Methylacidimicrobium sp. AP8: one gene and its partner. Each later gene encodes a partner of the first gene's protein in a complex. Links are inferred from orthologs where the notes say so. Each region holds a gene or a part of one and is shown on either strand. Other genes may lie near its edges. The genes, in order: tsaE and tsaD.

Region 1 (7,580 bases):
GTGACGACCGCCGCGTTAAGGCCATTCTCCTGGCGATCAACTCCCCGGGCGGCGAGGTCGACGCGAGCGATGTGCTCTACCACGAGATCGAACAGGCCCGGCGGATCAAGCCGATCGTTGTCTACATGGAATCGATCGCCGCCTCGGGCGGCTATTACGCGGCGATGGGCGGCAGCTACCTGATGGCCAACGCCCTCTCTCTTACCGGAAGCATCGGCGTGATCCTGCAGACCTTCAACGTCAAGGATCTCCTGGATAAAATCGGCGTGAAGGCGCTGACCCTCAAGTCGGGCAAAATGAAGGATATCCTCAATCCCACACGGGAGATGACTCCGGAGGAGCAAGCTTATGTCCAAGGGCTCATTAACGCGAGCTATGACCGATTCGTCGGCATCGTTTCCCGGGAAAGGCACTTGGACCTGGAGCAATTGAAAGCCCATTGGGCCGACGGGAGGATTCTTTCCGGCTCCATGGCTCTCCAGGCGAAGTTGATCGATCAGATCGGCTACTTTGAAGACGCCGTCGAGAAATGCAAGGAACTCGGCCGAGTCAAGACGGCCCGCGTGGTTCGCTACGTCCCACCCTTCCGGCTCTCGGCGCTGATCCGCGGCCTGTTCGGAAGCGAGGCCCGCGCGGCGAGCGTCCTGGCCGCCGATCGGCTCCCCCTGATCTCGGGCCGTCTCTACTATCTGGCGCCGACCGTATTCGGATCCAGCGGATTCCTACCGTGAGAATCCGGCGGCTGTCCTCGCTCCGCCTCGGCACGCCACTCTCTCGGACCTGTCGCCGACGCGCCTATCGCACGAGCGTTCCCCTACGGCTTGCGTGACGACTCCGCCGGGAATGAACGAGATCACCGCCAAGCTCTTCCACCGATATGGGGGCCTGGTCGCCAGCTTCTTTCTGGCGAGCGTCGCGGCCGCCGTGATGCTGGGCTACGCCGTCCGCAAGTTTCACCAGGCGGGTGCGCTTCGGTACGGGCAGGCTCCCACAATCCCGTTCTCCTCGATCGAGCTGATCACCGTACTTCTCTTCCTGGTCTCCGGCGTCTTTTTTTCGGCGGGAACGACCCTCGCCCTCGCCGCCATCCTGCTCCTGGTCCGCTTCCACCGGCTTGATTTCGGCATCTACTTCGGCACAACGCGCCTCTCGGTTTGGAAGAATCTTGGGGTCGGTTTCTGGATCGCCCTGGCGGCCGATCTGCCCCTCCGCCTCGCGGCCGCTCTTGCCGAAACGGTCGCCAAGGTCTTCGGCGTGCCCGCTCCGCCGCAGCCTGCCGTCGAACTCTTTCTGCGAACCCATAATTGGCCTTCGCTCTTGCTGCTTCTGTTCTTCATTCTCATCCTCGCCCCGTTCGGCGAGGAGGTGCTCTTCCGCGGGTTCCTCTATGTCTATTTGAAAAATCGGCTTCCGCGTAGGACAGCCCTCGTTCTGACCGCACTGCTCTTCGCCGTCCTCCATTTCAACTGGCCGACCTTCCTCCCGCTCTTCCTCTTCGGCCTACTGCTCGGCATCGCCTACGAGCTTTCGGGATCGCTGCTGCTCTCCATTGCCATCCACTGCTGGTTCAATAGCTTTACCACGGGGTTCCTTCTCCTGGCGAAATTCGGCTAAGAGAGCGATTCCCGGATTTACGAGCGGTCCAGTGACTTCCGGCAAACCCGTCGTCCCTCGTCCTTCCTTGGCTGACCTAGGCGAAGACGCCCTGCTCCGCCTCCTGACCCGACGTTGGCGTCACGGTCCCTCCGTGCGCGCAGGAGTCGGCGACGATTGCGCCGTTCTGGAAGGAAGAAAGAAAGAGGGCTCGCTGCTTTTCAAGACCGACTCGGTGGTCGAGGGAGTTCACTTCTCTCCGGGAACCCCATGGCGGCTCGTCGGGCGCAAGGCGCTTGGGCGGGCGCTCAGCGACGTAGCCGCGATGGGAGGCCGTCCGCTCTACGCCTTGATCGCTCTGGCCCTGCCGTCGTCCACCGATCCGGCCATCGTGCAAGAGATCTACCGGGGGATCGATGGGGCGGCCCGCCGGCATGCCGTCGATCTCGTCGGCGGCGAGCTCAGCCGGAACCCGCAGATTGTTCTGACGATCGCCCTGTTGGGAGAAACAGCAGGCTATCCACCCATCCTCCGGTCCGGGGCCACGCCCGGAGAAGGGATTTATGTGACGGGCAGCCTCGGCGGCAGCCTGGAGAGCGGGCATCACCTCCGCTTTCGACCACGGCTGGCCGAAGGGGAATGGCTGGCCAAAGGCCGCTGGGCCACGGCCCTAATGGATGTCAGTGACGGACTGGCTGCCGACCTGCCTCGGCTCGGCCGCGCCTCCAACGTCGGCTGGTCGCTGACAGAAGGCTGCATCCCTCGCCGCCGCGGCTGCTCCCTTCAGCAGGCCTTCTGTGACGGCGAGGACTACGAGCTTCTTTTTACCGTGAAGCCGGACCGTGAGGATGCCCTGCGCGCGCAATGGCCGTTCCCGACGCGCTTGACTCGCATCGGCGTCTGCGTGCGCCCGTCGTCCGCCGGCGCCCGCAACGCCTTTTCTTTCCATGGATTCGATCATTTCCGCGTCGCCTGAAGAGACGGAACGCTTCGGTCGCCGCCTGGGCGAAGGTGCCCTTCCCGGCACCGTCTTCGCCCTCTACGGCGAGCTCGGAGCCGGCAAGTCGACTTTGGTGCGGGGGATCGCGCGCGGGATCGGAGTTTGGGATCCGGTCACAAGCCCGACCTTCACGCTGGTCCATGAATACAAAAGCGGCCGGCTGCCTCTCATTCACGTCGATCTCTACCGGCTCGAGGATCCTCGGGAAGCGGCGGCCCTTCATCTCGAGGAATTCTGGAGCGATCCCGTCCTCGTCGCGATCGAATGGCCGGAAAAGATCGAAGAGCTTCTTCCTCCGCGAACGGAGCGATGGGAGCTCTTGCTTCTTTCGGCAAATGAGCGGATGATCCGCCAAAAGGCGGTGCCATGACCCGCCTGGACGAAGACCGGCTTCTGTCCCGCGCCCCCATGATTCTTGCCCTGGAAATGTCTTCGTCCTCGGGCAGCGTGGCCGTCGGAGAGCCGGGGCGGATCATCGTCGCCCGGACCTTCTCCGGCGTCTCCCCTTCCGCAGCTCTCTTCTCCTCGTTGCAGGATCTGGGACTCCCTGCGCTCCGCATCCATACCGTCATCGTCGGGCTTGGACCGGGGTCCTTCTCTTCGATCCGCGTCTCCATCGCAGCCGCCCAGGCGATCGCCTTCTCCAAGGGCGCTCGTCTCCGCTCCCTCTGCAGCGCTTGGTCTCTCGCCCTGCAATTTCCCGACATAGGGCGTCTCGGCGTCTTTGCCGACGCTAGGCGGGGAGAACTGTATGGCACGCTCTTCTCGTTCGGGCGGTTAACTCGCTCGACTTTCGTGTTTGCCAAGAGAGAGCTGGCTACCTGGATACGAAACCTGGATCTAGCCGTTGCGTCCGAAGATCTTGGGCCCGGCCTCCACCGCGCCTTCCCCCGAGCCGAGGACTTTCTGCGGATCCCGGAGGAGGATCCCGCGTTTTCGGATGAGCCGTTTCCCGAACCCATCTATTTGCGGGGTCCGGTCAGCGTGCCGGCGACCGCCTTCTAAGAAGTCATGAATGCTGGCGCTCTGCGCTGCTGGGCGGAAATCGACGGTTCCGCGCTCCGCCACAACCTGGCCGTGATCCGGAGCAGAATTGCCGAGGAGACCAAGCTCATCGCGGTGGTCAAGGCCAACGCCTACGGCCACGGCCTGGTGCCGGTGGCCAAAGAGCTCGTGGGCGGAGGGGCGGATGTCCTCGGAGTGAGCAACGTCCAGGAGGCCGCCGAACTTCGTGCCGCAGGGATCACGACGACGCCGATCCTCCTGCTGAGCGCGTGCCTTCCGAATGAGTTCGCGCAGGCGATCGCCTGTCGCGCTTGGCCAACCATCTCGACCTACGAGGAAGCCAAGCGGCTCAACGCAGCGGCCCGAAAAGCCGGGGTGCGCGCCCAAGCCCACTTTAAGATCGATACGGGAATGGGTCGGCTCGGACTATGGGGTGCCGAAGCCGTGAAAGAGCTCAAGCGGGCCGAACGGCTCCCCTCCGTGGAGATCGGAGCTGTCTGCACCCACTTCAGCTCGGCCGATGAGGACCCCGAGAGAACGGAAGCGCAGTGGACCGAATTCCTGCGCTGGCGGCCTCACTTCGCCGACAAGAAGCTTCATGTCGCCAACAGCGCCGCTCTCTGGAGGAAGACGGTTTATGCCTGCTCGTTTGTCCGGATCGGCCTTGCTCTCTATGGATTGCCTCCCATGCCTTTCCTGCGGCGGCTGCTCCGCCCGGTCCTTTCCTGGAAAACCCGGATTACGCTCCTGCGTCAGCTCCCGGCAGGTCGGACCGTCAGCTATGGAGCCACTTACGTTTTGCGGAAGGCCCAAACGGTGGCCACCCTCGCCATCGGCTATGGGGACGGGTATTCGCGCAGCCTCTCGAACCGCGCGCAGGTCTTGGTGCGCGGAAGCCGCTGCCGGATCCGGGGGCGGGTGACGATGGACCAGACGATCGTCGACGTGAGCGGCGTGCCGGGCTGCAAGGTCGGCGATGAGGCGGTAGTCCTCGGCTCCCAGGGCGACCAAGCGATTTACGCCGAGGAGCTGGCAAAGATGGCCGGAACGATCGGCTACGAGATCCTCACCTCCGTCGGCGCACGTGTCCCTCGGATCTACCGGAACTTTCATTTCCTGCCGCACGACCAAGCAGGCCAAACCAAGCGGCCGGCCGGAAAAGCCGAAGGCGAAGGTGCGCGATCGGCCCGCTCCGGCTCCTCGGAAGCGGCCCGCACCGGAGGGCCGAGCCGCCGCTTTGCACCCGGAGCCTGAGCAGCCGCATCAAAAACCGCCCGATGGTCGCGCCCGCAGCGCGGCAATCGCGGCCTCATGGACGCTTTCCATGAAGGATGGATGAGCCGGAACCGCCCGCGCCAGGGACTCGACGGAGACCTCCGCTTCCAGGGCGACCGCACCCGCGCCGATCAGCTCGGATGCTCGACTGCCCAAAACCTCCATTCCCGCGAATCTGCCCGATTCTTCGTCCATCCAGACAGTAACGAATCCATTCGGCATGTCCGCCGCCAGCGCCCTGCCGTTCGCCGGAAAATATGCGGTCCCGCGCCGATACCGACGCTTGGCCGCACGGAAATCCTCCTCCGAGAATCCGACGCCGGCCGCCTCCGGCTCGGTGTAAATGACGTTAGGGATGCACAAGTAGCGGACGCGGGCCGGTTTCCCCGCGAGCAGCTCGGCGACAGCTCTTCCTTCGGCCTGAGCCCGATGGGCCAACATCGGACCTTCGATGAGATCGCCGATCGCATAGACCCATGGGAGGGAAGTCTGCCAGAACCGATTGACCCGGATTCTGCCTCTCTCCGTGAGGAGGATTCCCGCCTCCTCGAGAGCAAGGCCCGCATGGTGCGGTCTTCTCCCAACCGCGACCAGAACCCGGTCGACAACCAGATCCTGTTCTCTTCCCCCCTCTTCGACGCGTACCTTCACCCGGGCTTCCCCGACCTCGGCACCGGTCACGCGAGCTGCGAGGAGAAACCGGATCCGCTGCTTCGCAAGTTCCCGCTGGAGCGCTCCGGCCCCGGTCGGACTAAATCCCGCCGCAATCCGCGGGAGCTGCTCCACAATGGTTACCTCGCTTCCGAGCCGGCTCCACACCGATCCGAGCTCAAGCCCGATCGCCCCCGCGCCGATGATCAGAAGGGTTTTCGGGACCTCCGGAAAGCAGAGAGCCTCGCTACTGCCGACGACCAGCCGCCCGTCAAAGCGGAGGAAGGGGAGATCGATGGGCTCGCTGCCGGTGGCCAGCAGAACGGCACGGGCTTCCAGAATCTCTTCCTCGCCTTGGGCGTGTCGCACCGCGACCGACTGCGGGCCGGCGATCCGTGCCGTTCCTTCGATCACCCGGACACCGTTTTGCCGCATCAGAAACGCGACCCCCTCGGCCAGCTTCGCCACGACCGCGTCCTTGTAAGCATACAGCCGCGGCAGATCGATTTCGAACCCCTGGCGTGCGTTGATGCCGTCCTGTGAAAGCCGGTCCCGGGCATATGCGTAGGCCTCCGTCAACGAAAGAAGAGTCTTGCTGGGAATGCAGCCGACCCGCAGGCAGGTTCCGCCCAACCGGCGGCAGCGATCGACCACCGCCGTCCGCAGGCCGAGCTCGGCGGCACGGCGAGCTGCCGTATAGCCCCCCGGCCCGCCACCGATAACGACCAGATCGAACGCGTCCTGGGCAGCCACCCGAGCTCCCTTCCCGCATCCCTTATAGTAGTTATAGGTCGAGCAAGGCGATCCCCGGATTTTCGAGGAATGCCTTGACTTGCGCCAGGAAGCCGACGGCTTCCTTCCCATCGATCACCCGGTGATCATAAGTCAAGGCCAGGTACATCATCGGGCGGATCTCCACGCGGCCGCGAACGGCGACAGGGCGCTCCTGGATGGCATGCATGCCGAGGATCGCACTTTGCGGAGGGTTAAGCATCGGGGTCGATAGCAGGGAGCCGAAAACCCCGCCGTTGGTGATCGTAAAGAGCCCCCCTTCGAGTTCAGGCAGCGTCAGCTTTCCGGATCGGGCTCGCTCCGCGAACTCGCGGATCGCCCGTTCGATTTCCGGAAAGCTCTTTTCGTCCGCATCGCGAAGAACGGGAACGATCAGGCCCCGGTCGGTCGAGACGGCGATTCCGATATCATATCGGCCCGGGTAGACGAGCTCGGTGCCGTCGATCTGCGCGCCGACCCGAGGCTCGTGGCGCAGTGCCTCGACGACCGCCCGAACGAAAAAGGGCATGTAGCCTAACCGGACTCCGTGCCGCTTTTCGAATCGCTCTCCGAATTGCTCGCGCAGATTCTGTATCGCTGAAACGTCGACCTCATTGAAGGTCGTCAGATGAGCCGTTTCCCGATGCGCGGACAGGAGCCGTTCGGCAATCTTGAGCCGGATGGGGCTCATCGGCTGGCGATGGGGCGACCTGGCTTCCCGCCGTTGAGGCGGTTCCTTTCGGACCGGAGTCCAGCCGCCCCACTCCTCCTCCGGCAGCACCCGTCCCCCGGCGCCGGGCGCCGCCGGCGGCGCCTGCACCGGCGGCGGAACCAGAGGGGGAAGGGCGGCCTCTTCCTTACGTGGCTCGATCGCAACCGGCGTTTCCACGGGATCCGGTTTCGCTTCCGCCTCATGCCGAGACTCCGCCGCGGAAGGGGCGGGAGCGCGGCTCGGCCCGCGCTCCCGATCCCCCGGTCCCTCCTCGATCCGCGCGATCACCTGACCGACCTTGATCTCGGTCCCCGGCTCGACCAGCGGGACGAACGAACCGGCGGCCTCGGCATAAATCTCGGAGGTGATCTTTTCGGTCTCGATCTCTCCGAGCGCATCTCCCGGCTCGACCCGATCCCCTTCGACCTTGAGCCACTTTCCGAGCACACCTCCCTGGATCGATTCGCCCAGGAAGGGCATTTTCACCTCGACCGCCATCTTCCTCCTTAGGAATCGCCGAAGGCTTGCCGGCAGATCCGTTCTTGCTCCAAACGATGAACTCCGAGACTCCCG
Region 2 (7,621 bases), 450 kb from region 1 along the record:
TTGGTGTCGTCACTTTTTTCGCATTTTATTCCTTCGTGAATACGAATTTAGCGACAGCACCCCTACCCGTGGGCGCGCCCGTGCCGCCGGTGACGGCGACGGATCAGGACGGGAACGAAGTGGACCTAGCGGAAGCCTCGCGGCAGGCAACCGTGCTTCTCTATTTTTATCCCAAGGCGGATACGCCCGGATGCACGAAGGAATCCTGCGGGCTGCGCGACGCCTACCAAAAATTCGTCGATCTCGGAGTCCGCGTCTTCGGCGTGAGCATGGACCCCGCGACGGCCCAGAAGCGGTTCGCCGAAAAATACCATCTCCCCTTCACCCTACTTGCCGATCCGGAAGGGAAGATCGTCGATGCCTTCGGAGTGGCCAAGAGGAACGGCCATGCAACCCGCCAATCCTTCCTCATTCGGCACGGCAAGATCGTCTGGCACAACCCGAAAGTGAACCCGGAAAGCCACGCGGAGGAGGTGCTGCGGGAGATCGAGAAACAGGCCGGTTGAACGCCGCCTTCGCGGACGCGCCCTTTGGGAGACATCTTCGTCTGCCGCCGCTCCGCTCCGTGCGACGACCGTCTTTCCGGACGCCGGGCTCCGCTCGTTCCGAACGGGCGGCTTCCGCCGCGAGCCCGGATCGGCGAGGACCACACCCGACGGCGGTTTTCTCCTCGTTTCGCGCTTCGAATAGGAAGGCGAACGGATGCCCGATCGCATCGGACCGGCGAGATTTGAACTCGCGACCTCTTGCACCCCAAGCAAGCGCGCTACCAGGCTGCGCCACGGCCCGTTTGACGTAATCGGTCAAAAAAGCTAACAGATTCCCGAAAGCAAAAGCAAGTATCGATACGCGACGGCGACACGATGGCCAAGAAACACCCTCCCCTCCTCCGTCTCGGACTCTTCGGCGGCAGCTTCGACCCGATCCACCACGGCCATCTCGTCAGCTCCTGGGACGCTCTTGAGCAGATGCGCCTCGATCGGATCATCTTCATTCCCTGCGCCCTATCTCCGCACAAGTCCGAGCCTCCGGTCGCCTCCGGAGAGGAGCGGCTGGCGATGATCCGGCAGGCCATCCGCGGATGGCCCTCCTTTTCTACCTCGGACTGCGAGCTGGCGCGCGGAGGGCCCTCGTATTCCGTGGACACCGCCGAGGAGATGCGCCGCCGGTTCCCTTCGGCCGAACTGTTCTGGATCATCGGCTCGGACCAAGCAAAGAGCCTTCCTTCCTGGCGGGATTACCCTCGCCTGTGCAAGCTCCTTACCTTCCTGGTCGTTCCCCGGCCCGGAAACATCGAGATTGCGCTGAAAAACGGCATGGCGCTTCTCCCTTCTCCCCACATCGTCGATATTTCTTCCACGGAGATCCGGGAGCGCGCGCAGCACGGCCTTCCCATCGGCCATCTCGTGCCTCGGCCGGTAGCCGCCCATATTGTCAAACGGCATCTCTACGAGAAGATTTCCGGATGAGGGAAGATTCTTCGGAAGACGCGTTGGCTTTGGCGCGCTTTTGCCGGGACGTCATCCTGGAAGGCAAAGCGATCGCGCCGGTCATCCTCGACCTCCGCAAGCTTTCGGCCTTCACCGATTTCTTCCTGATCTGCTCCGCGGCTTCGCGCCCGCAGCTCAAAGCGCTGGCCGCTTCCGTCGAGCGCGAGGTCGAAAAGGCCCACGGCCTCCATCCGCGGTCGCTCCAAGGCTCTCCGGCCAGCCACTGGGTCGTGCTCGATTACGGGGCGCTGCTCATCCACCTCTTCCTCGAAAAGGAGCGGGCGTACTATGAGCTCGAGCGCCTCTGGGGAGATGCACCCGTACTCTGAAGGCGATCCGGCGCGGACGCCCTGCGCCCCGGTCGGCCTCTTCCGCGGCGACTCGCCCTAGACGATGGCCTCGTCCCGGACATCTGCCTCCCCGGGGCAGCCTCCCCTGCCGCCGGCCGTCCGCCACCCCTTTCGCCATTTTCTGGGTGCGCTGATCGTTCTGCTCCTTCTGGTGGCCGCCGGCACGTTCGGCTACCGGAGGATCGAAGGGATGTCTCTGCTCGACGCGCTCTACATGACCGTCATCACGCTGAGCACCGTCGGCTTCGAAGAGGTCCACCCCCTCTCGCCCCAGGGCCGTCTCTTCACCATCGGGCTGATTGTCGGCGGAGGGGCCCTGGCGGCTTATGCCGCGGGAAGGGCGCTCAACTATCTCTTTTCCGTCGAATGGCGGGATTTCCTTGCAGCGCGACGCCAAACCCGAATGCTGAAAGGAATGAAGGACCATTATCTGGTCTGTGGTTTCGGCCGGGTCGGACGCCATGTCACCCAGGAGATGATCGAGCAGCGCCAGCGCGTGGTCGTCATCGATTCCGATCCGGAGGCTCTTTCGCACCTCCGGAGCCGGGAAATCCCGGCGATCGAAGGCGATGCCTCGGACGAAGCGGTCCTGCGGGCGGCGGGCATCTCGCAGGCGAAGGGACTGGTGGCTTGCGCAAGCAGCGACGCGGAAAACCTGCTGATCGTCCTGACCGCGCGCCTGCTCTGTCCCGGATTGCCGATTGTCGCACGGGCTCTCGACGAGGCGTCCGAATTTAAGCTCAAGAAAGCCGGAGCCGATCGGGTCGTCCTCCCCTACCAGCTCGCCGCCTACCGCATCATCACCTCCCTCGTGCGACCGGCGGTCGCCGATTTCCTCTGGGAAGTGGCGCACGTGGGCGGAGTCGAGCTTTTTTTGGAACAGATTCCCGTCCGGAGCGGCTCCTGCTTGGTCGGCCAGACGTTGGGACAGGCCCAGCTGCGGAACCGATTCCATGTCACGATCGTCGGATGCCGGATGCCCGACGGGACGCTGGCGGTTCGGCCCACTGCGGAGACCGTCCTCGAAGCGGGCCAGGAACTCATTGCGTTAGGGACGCATGCGGAGCTGCAGGCGTTCGCCCGGCTCGCTTCCGGTCAGGATCCGGGCCCGGCGGCATAGGTAGGCCGCACCGCCGGCCACGGAAGGAGCGGAAGACGTGCGCGAGTGGTTTGCACTTTGTTTCCTACCCCATTAGAGTGCATCGGTCATGCCCTTCGCGGTCGTCACCGGAGCTGCGGGTTTTTTGGGAAGCCATCTGGTCGATCGGCTGCTCGAGGCCGGGTACGAGGTCCTCGGGATCGATAACTTTGTGACCGGAAATCCCAACAACCTAGCCCATCTTAAGGGAGAACCCCGGTTCCATCTCCTCGTCCAAGACGTGACGGAGTATCTCGACATTCCCGGAAAGGTCGATCAGATCTTCCATCTCGCCTCCCCGGCGAGCCCCGTCGACTATCTCCATCTTCCGATCCAGACCCTGAAGGCCGGGGCGCTGGGAACCTACCGCGCCTTGGGGCTAGCCAAGGCGAAAGGGGCGGCCTTTCTCCTGGCTTCCACTTCGGAAATCTACGGCGACCCTCTGGTCCATCCCCAGAACGAGGAATATTGGGGCAACGTCAACCCGATCGGTCCCCGGGGCGTCTACGACGAAGCCAAGCGGTTCGCCGAAGCGCTCACCATGGCCTACCACCGGACTCACGGGGTAAGGACCCATATCGTCCGCATCTTTAACACCTATGGGCCGAGAATGCGGCTGCACGACGGCCGCGTCGTGCCCGCCTTTATCGGACAGGCGTTGGAGGGGAAGCCGCTCACGATTTTCGGGGACGGTTCCCAGACACGCAGCTTCTGCTACTGTTCCGACCTCATCGAGGGGATATTCGTGCTAGCGCAGTCGACCACGGCGGACCCGGTGAATATCGGAAATCCGACCGAGCTATCCATCCTGGAGTTCGCCCGGATCATCTGCCGGCTGGCGAACATCCCCGAGCGGTTGGAGTACAAGCCGCTCCCGGTCGACGATCCCAAGCAGCGCCGCCCGGATATTTCGCGGGCGCAAAAAGTCCTCGGGTGGCGCCCGAAAGTCGATCTGGAAACCGGGCTGCGGGAAACCATCGCCTGGTTCCGGGCTCATCGGCCGAACGCAGGAAAGCAAGAAGAGGGAACGCGCACCCCGCCCGGATCCCTCGGTCGTCCTCCGGCCCGGCCGTCCAACCATCTCGAAGAGCCTTCGTGAAGACGGGCGATCGCGGCGCGCGCGCGGGAAACGGAAACTTTCTCTGGCTGGGCATCGAGACCTCGTGCGACGAAACGGGGGTTGCCCTCGTGGAGGAGCGTGCCGGCCGGATACGGGTGGTCGGCGCTCTTTTGACCAGCCAGGTCAACCGGCACCGACCTTTCGGAGGGGTCGTTCCGGAGCTGGCGGTTCGCGAGCATGCCCGCAACCTGCCGCTGCTCGTGACGCGCCTTCTCGAGGAGGCGGGACTCCGCCCGCAGGACCTCCGGGGGATCGCCGTCACCCAGGGGCCGGGGCTCGCTTCGTCCCTTCTCGTCGGCAACGCCTATGCCCGGGCGCTAGCGGCATCCCTCGACCTGCCGGTCTTCGGGATCAACCACCTGGAAGGCCACCTCTTCTCGCCTTTTCTCGAGGGAGACGGACCGATCTCGTTCCCTTTCCTTGGGCTGATCGTCAGCGGGGGCCACACGCTTCTGGCCGCCGTAGAGGGATGGAACCGCTATCGGATCGTATCCGCGACCACGGACGATGCGGCCGGCGAAGCCCTCGACAAGATCGCCCGTCTCCTCGGCCTCCCTTACCCCGGCGGACCCGAGATCGAGCGGCTCGCACGGCAGGGGGACCCCAAGGCGTTTCGCTTTCCCCGCGGGTTTCCGGAAGAGGGCGACCTCCGCTTCAGCTTCAGCGGGGTCAAGACGGCGGTCCGCTACTTTCTCGAGCAGCATGCCGAAAGGCGGTCCGATCCCCGCTTCCTTGCGGACGCGGCCGCCTCGCTCCAGGAGTCGATTATCCGGACTCTCTGCGAAAAGACTCTTCAGGCCGCACGGCAGCGCAGCTTCCGCACCGTGGCGGCATCCGGCGGCGTCGTGGCGAACCGGAGGCTGCGGCAGATGCTGGAAGAGGGATGCCGCGACGCGGGCCTTTGCTGTCGAATCGCCCCCTCCGGCCTCTGCACCGACAACGCCGTGATGATCGCCGCGGCGGCGGCCTGGAAACACGCCGCCGGGATACCCCCTTCGCTCGGCACCGACATCGACCCGGGCCTGCCTTTGGCCCTGTGAAATTCCCATTGACGCCTCCAGCGGGGACCGCTTAGGGTGTCCATTCGACCGAAGGCCGCTAATCTCTTTCCTTTTCTCTCTTATGGCACGTGAACTGAGCTACGTCATTATCAACCCCTATTCGCTGCAGAAATCCCGCACGGGCGCGATTATTTCCCGATTGCTCACCCGAACGGGCCTGGAGCTGGCGGGCGCCTCGATGTTCGCCCCGAGCCATGAGCTGGTCCGCGAGTACGCCAAGATGATCGTGACAGAAAACGATCCCCAGGACCGGCAGATCCAACAGCTGATTCGAGACTACATCCTGGAAAATTACGCTCCCGATCCGGTGACCAAGCTCCGGAGACGAGTCATGGTCTTGCTCTTCGCGGGGGAAGACGCAGTCGCCCGCACGCGCGAAGCGGTGGGCAACATCAGCCGGATGAGCAGAGGCGGGGAAACGGTCCGCGACACCTTCGCCGATCTGGTCTTCGCCCGGGATGGCTCGGTCCGCTACTTCGAGCCGGCCGTCCTGGCCGCTCCGACGGTAGAGGAAGCGGCGGCCAAGCTCCGGCTTTGGAGCCGATACGCCGCAACCGATGCGGGGCTCGTCTCCGCGGCGCTCCCCACCGTCAACGATCCCGGGCACCAGCGAACGCTGGTGATCCTCAAGCCCGACACAATCCGGTTTCCGGGGGGGAGACCGGGCAACGTGATCGATCTTTTCTCGAAAACGGGCCTCGCGATCACAGCCATCAAGGTTCACCGGATGAGCGTCGCCGAAGCGGAGGAGTTCTACGGCCCCGTCCGGGCGGTCCTGCGCGAGAAGCTGGTCGGGCCGACCGGGGAAAAAGCCAAAGAGTTGCTTGAATCCGCCCTCGGCATCACCGTCGATGCCGAATTGAAGGAGCAGCTCGGGCGGCTGCTCGGACCGAAAGCGGCCGATTACCAGTTCGATCTGATCATCCAGTTCATGACCGGCCATAACCCCAAGGACTGCTCGGAGGCGGAACGCCGACTTCCCGGAAAAGAGAAATGCCTCATCCTGGTCTACGAGGGGATCGACGCCGTAAGGCGGATCCGCGAGGTCCTCGGGCCTACCGATCCGGCCAAGGCGCCGCCGGGATCGATCCGCCGCGAATTCGGCCAGAATATCATGGTCAATGCGGCGCACGCTTCCGATTCGGAGGAGAGCGCCGAACGGGAAATGCAGATCCTACGCCCCGGAGAAAGCAACTTTTCCTCTCTGGTCGCCGAATACTACGGCGCCTGACAGCACCGCCATCCGTCAATCAACCGAAAGGGTCCCATGGAACCATCCTCTCGCGCCGCCCGCATCACCCCATCTCTTACCCTTTCCTTGGGAAGCAAGGCGAAGGCTCTCCGGGCCAAAGGCGTGGACGTCATCAACCTCGCATCGGGGGAGCCGGACTTCGACACCCCGGAGTTCATCAAGGCGGCGGCTATGGGATCTCTGGATGCCGGATTCACCAAGTACACTCCTTCCTCGGGCATTCCGGAGCTGCGGCAGGCGATCGTGGACAAGCTCAAGGCGGACAATAACCTTTCCTACGAGCCTGGACAGATCACGGTCAGCTGCGGCGCCAAACATGCCTGTCTCAATGTCCTCCTGGCAACCTTGGATCCCGGAGACGAGGTCATCATCCCGGCGCCCTACTGGTTGAGCTATCCGGAGATGGTCAAGATCGCCGACGGGGAGCCCGTGATCGTTCCCACCCGGCTGGAGAACGGCTTCAAGATCACGCCGGAAGAGTTTGCGGACGCGATGACGCCGAAGACCCGGATCATCATCCTCAACAGCCCGGGGAATCCCACCGGGTCGGTCTACACGCGCGAGGAGCTCGAAGCCCTGGCCCGCGTCGCCGCCGAAGAGGACATCCTGATCCTCTCCGACGAAGTCTATGAGAAGATCCTCTTCGACGGCCTCAAGCACTGGAGCGTGGCTTCCCTCGATGCCGCGTTCTACCCGCTCACCTTCACGGTCAACGGCTTCAGCAAGGCCTATGCGATGACCGGATGGCGGCTCGGTTATGTCGCCTCGCCGCCCTGGGCCGCGGCGGCCGTCGAAGCGATCCAGAGCCATTCGACATCGAACGTAACCTCATTCGCCCAGAAGGGCGCGCTCGCCGCCTATCGCGGCCCGCAGGAGTGCGTGCAGGCCATGACCGACGAGTACAGGAGGCGGCGGGATTACCTGGTGGCGCAGCTCGGCTCCCTCCCCAAGATCCACTTCCTCCGCCCCCAGGGCACGTTCTATCTGCTGCTCGAGATCGGCGAGACGGGGCTCTCCTCTTCCCATTTCGCCGACCGCCTCCTCGAGGAAGAGAAGGTCATGACAGTCCCCGGGATCGCGTTCGGAGACGACCGCACGGTGCGCCTCTCCTATGCTACCGACATGGAAAGCCTGCAACGAGGGGTCGAACGGCTGGCCGCCTTCCTGAAGCGCCTCTAACCCCATTTCGAGCGCGCGACTTCGCCCTTTC

The links.
Region 2: the proteins of tsaE (region 1) and tsaD are in contact, whole or in part, in a crystal structure (PDB 6N9A), measured with the Thermotoga maritima proteins. The link is inferred for Methylacidimicrobium sp. AP8 from one-to-one orthologs. Residues at the interface, in WP_004082108.1 of Thermotoga maritima: Leu37, Gly38, Lys46, Lys57, Val59, Lys60, Ser61, Thr63, Phe64, Thr65, Leu66, Met67, Val69, Pro71, Tyr82, Arg83, Leu84, Asp86, Asp88, Phe89, Asp93, Ile128, Asp130, Glu131, Arg134; in WP_004082750.1 of Thermotoga maritima: Cys10, Asp11, Arg49, His50, Leu82, Gly84, Gly135, Gly136, Glu154, Thr155, Leu156, Asp157, Asp158, Ser159, Glu162, Asp165, Lys166, Arg169, Leu170, Tyr175, Lys213, Thr214, Leu217, Tyr218, Gln221, Arg222, Asn324.

The regions. Positions count from the first base shown.
Region 1 is NZ_LR797830.1:2,148,828-2,156,407, forward strand. What follows is about bases 1,294-4,251. They hold tsaE (tRNA (adenosine(37)-N6)-threonylcarbamoyltransferase complex ATPase subunit type 1 TsaE), read left to right. Parts: upstream 1,294-2,540; coding sequence 2,541-2,963; downstream 2,964-4,251. Other genes in these bases: MTHMO_RS10020 (CPBP family intramembrane glutamic endopeptidase), read left to right, coding at 1,294-1,614; MTHMO_RS10025 (thiamine-monophosphate kinase), read left to right, coding at 1,646-2,569; tsaB (tRNA (adenosine(37)-N6)-threonylcarbamoyltransferase complex dimerization subunit type 1 TsaB), read left to right, coding at 2,960-3,598; alr (alanine racemase), read left to right, coding at 3,605-4,251. Outside these bases: signal peptide peptidase SppA, read left to right, coding at 1-731; more of MTHMO_RS10020, read left to right, coding at 844-1,293; more of alr, read left to right, coding at 4,252-4,852; lpdA (dihydrolipoyl dehydrogenase), read right to left, coding at 4,862-6,277; sucB (dihydrolipoyllysine-residue succinyltransferase), read right to left, coding at 6,309-7,505; MTHMO_RS10055 (2-oxoglutarate dehydrogenase E1 component), read right to left, coding at 7,514-7,580. UniProt on the Escherichia coli protein: Required for the formation of a threonylcarbamoyl group on adenosine at position 37 (t(6)A37) in tRNAs that read codons beginning with adenine.
Region 2 is NZ_LR797830.1:1,698,937-1,706,557, forward strand. What follows is about bases 3,107-6,105. They hold tsaD (tRNA (adenosine(37)-N6)-threonylcarbamoyltransferase complex transferase subunit TsaD), read left to right. Parts: upstream 3,107-4,073; coding sequence 4,074-5,138; downstream 5,139-6,105. Other genes in these bases: MTHMO_RS07920 (UDP-glucuronic acid decarboxylase family protein), read left to right, coding at 3,107-4,077; MTHMO_RS07930 (nucleoside-diphosphate kinase), read left to right, coding at 5,221-6,105. In the rest of the region: MTHMO_RS07895 (peroxiredoxin), read left to right, coding at 69-506; nadD (nicotinate-nucleotide adenylyltransferase), read left to right, coding at 864-1,469; rsfS (ribosome silencing factor), read left to right, coding at 1,466-1,819; MTHMO_RS07915 (TrkA family potassium uptake protein), read left to right, coding at 1,884-2,960; more of MTHMO_RS07920, read left to right, coding at 3,049-3,106; more of MTHMO_RS07930, read left to right, coding at 6,106-6,390; MTHMO_RS07935 (pyridoxal phosphate-dependent aminotransferase), read left to right, coding at 6,427-7,590.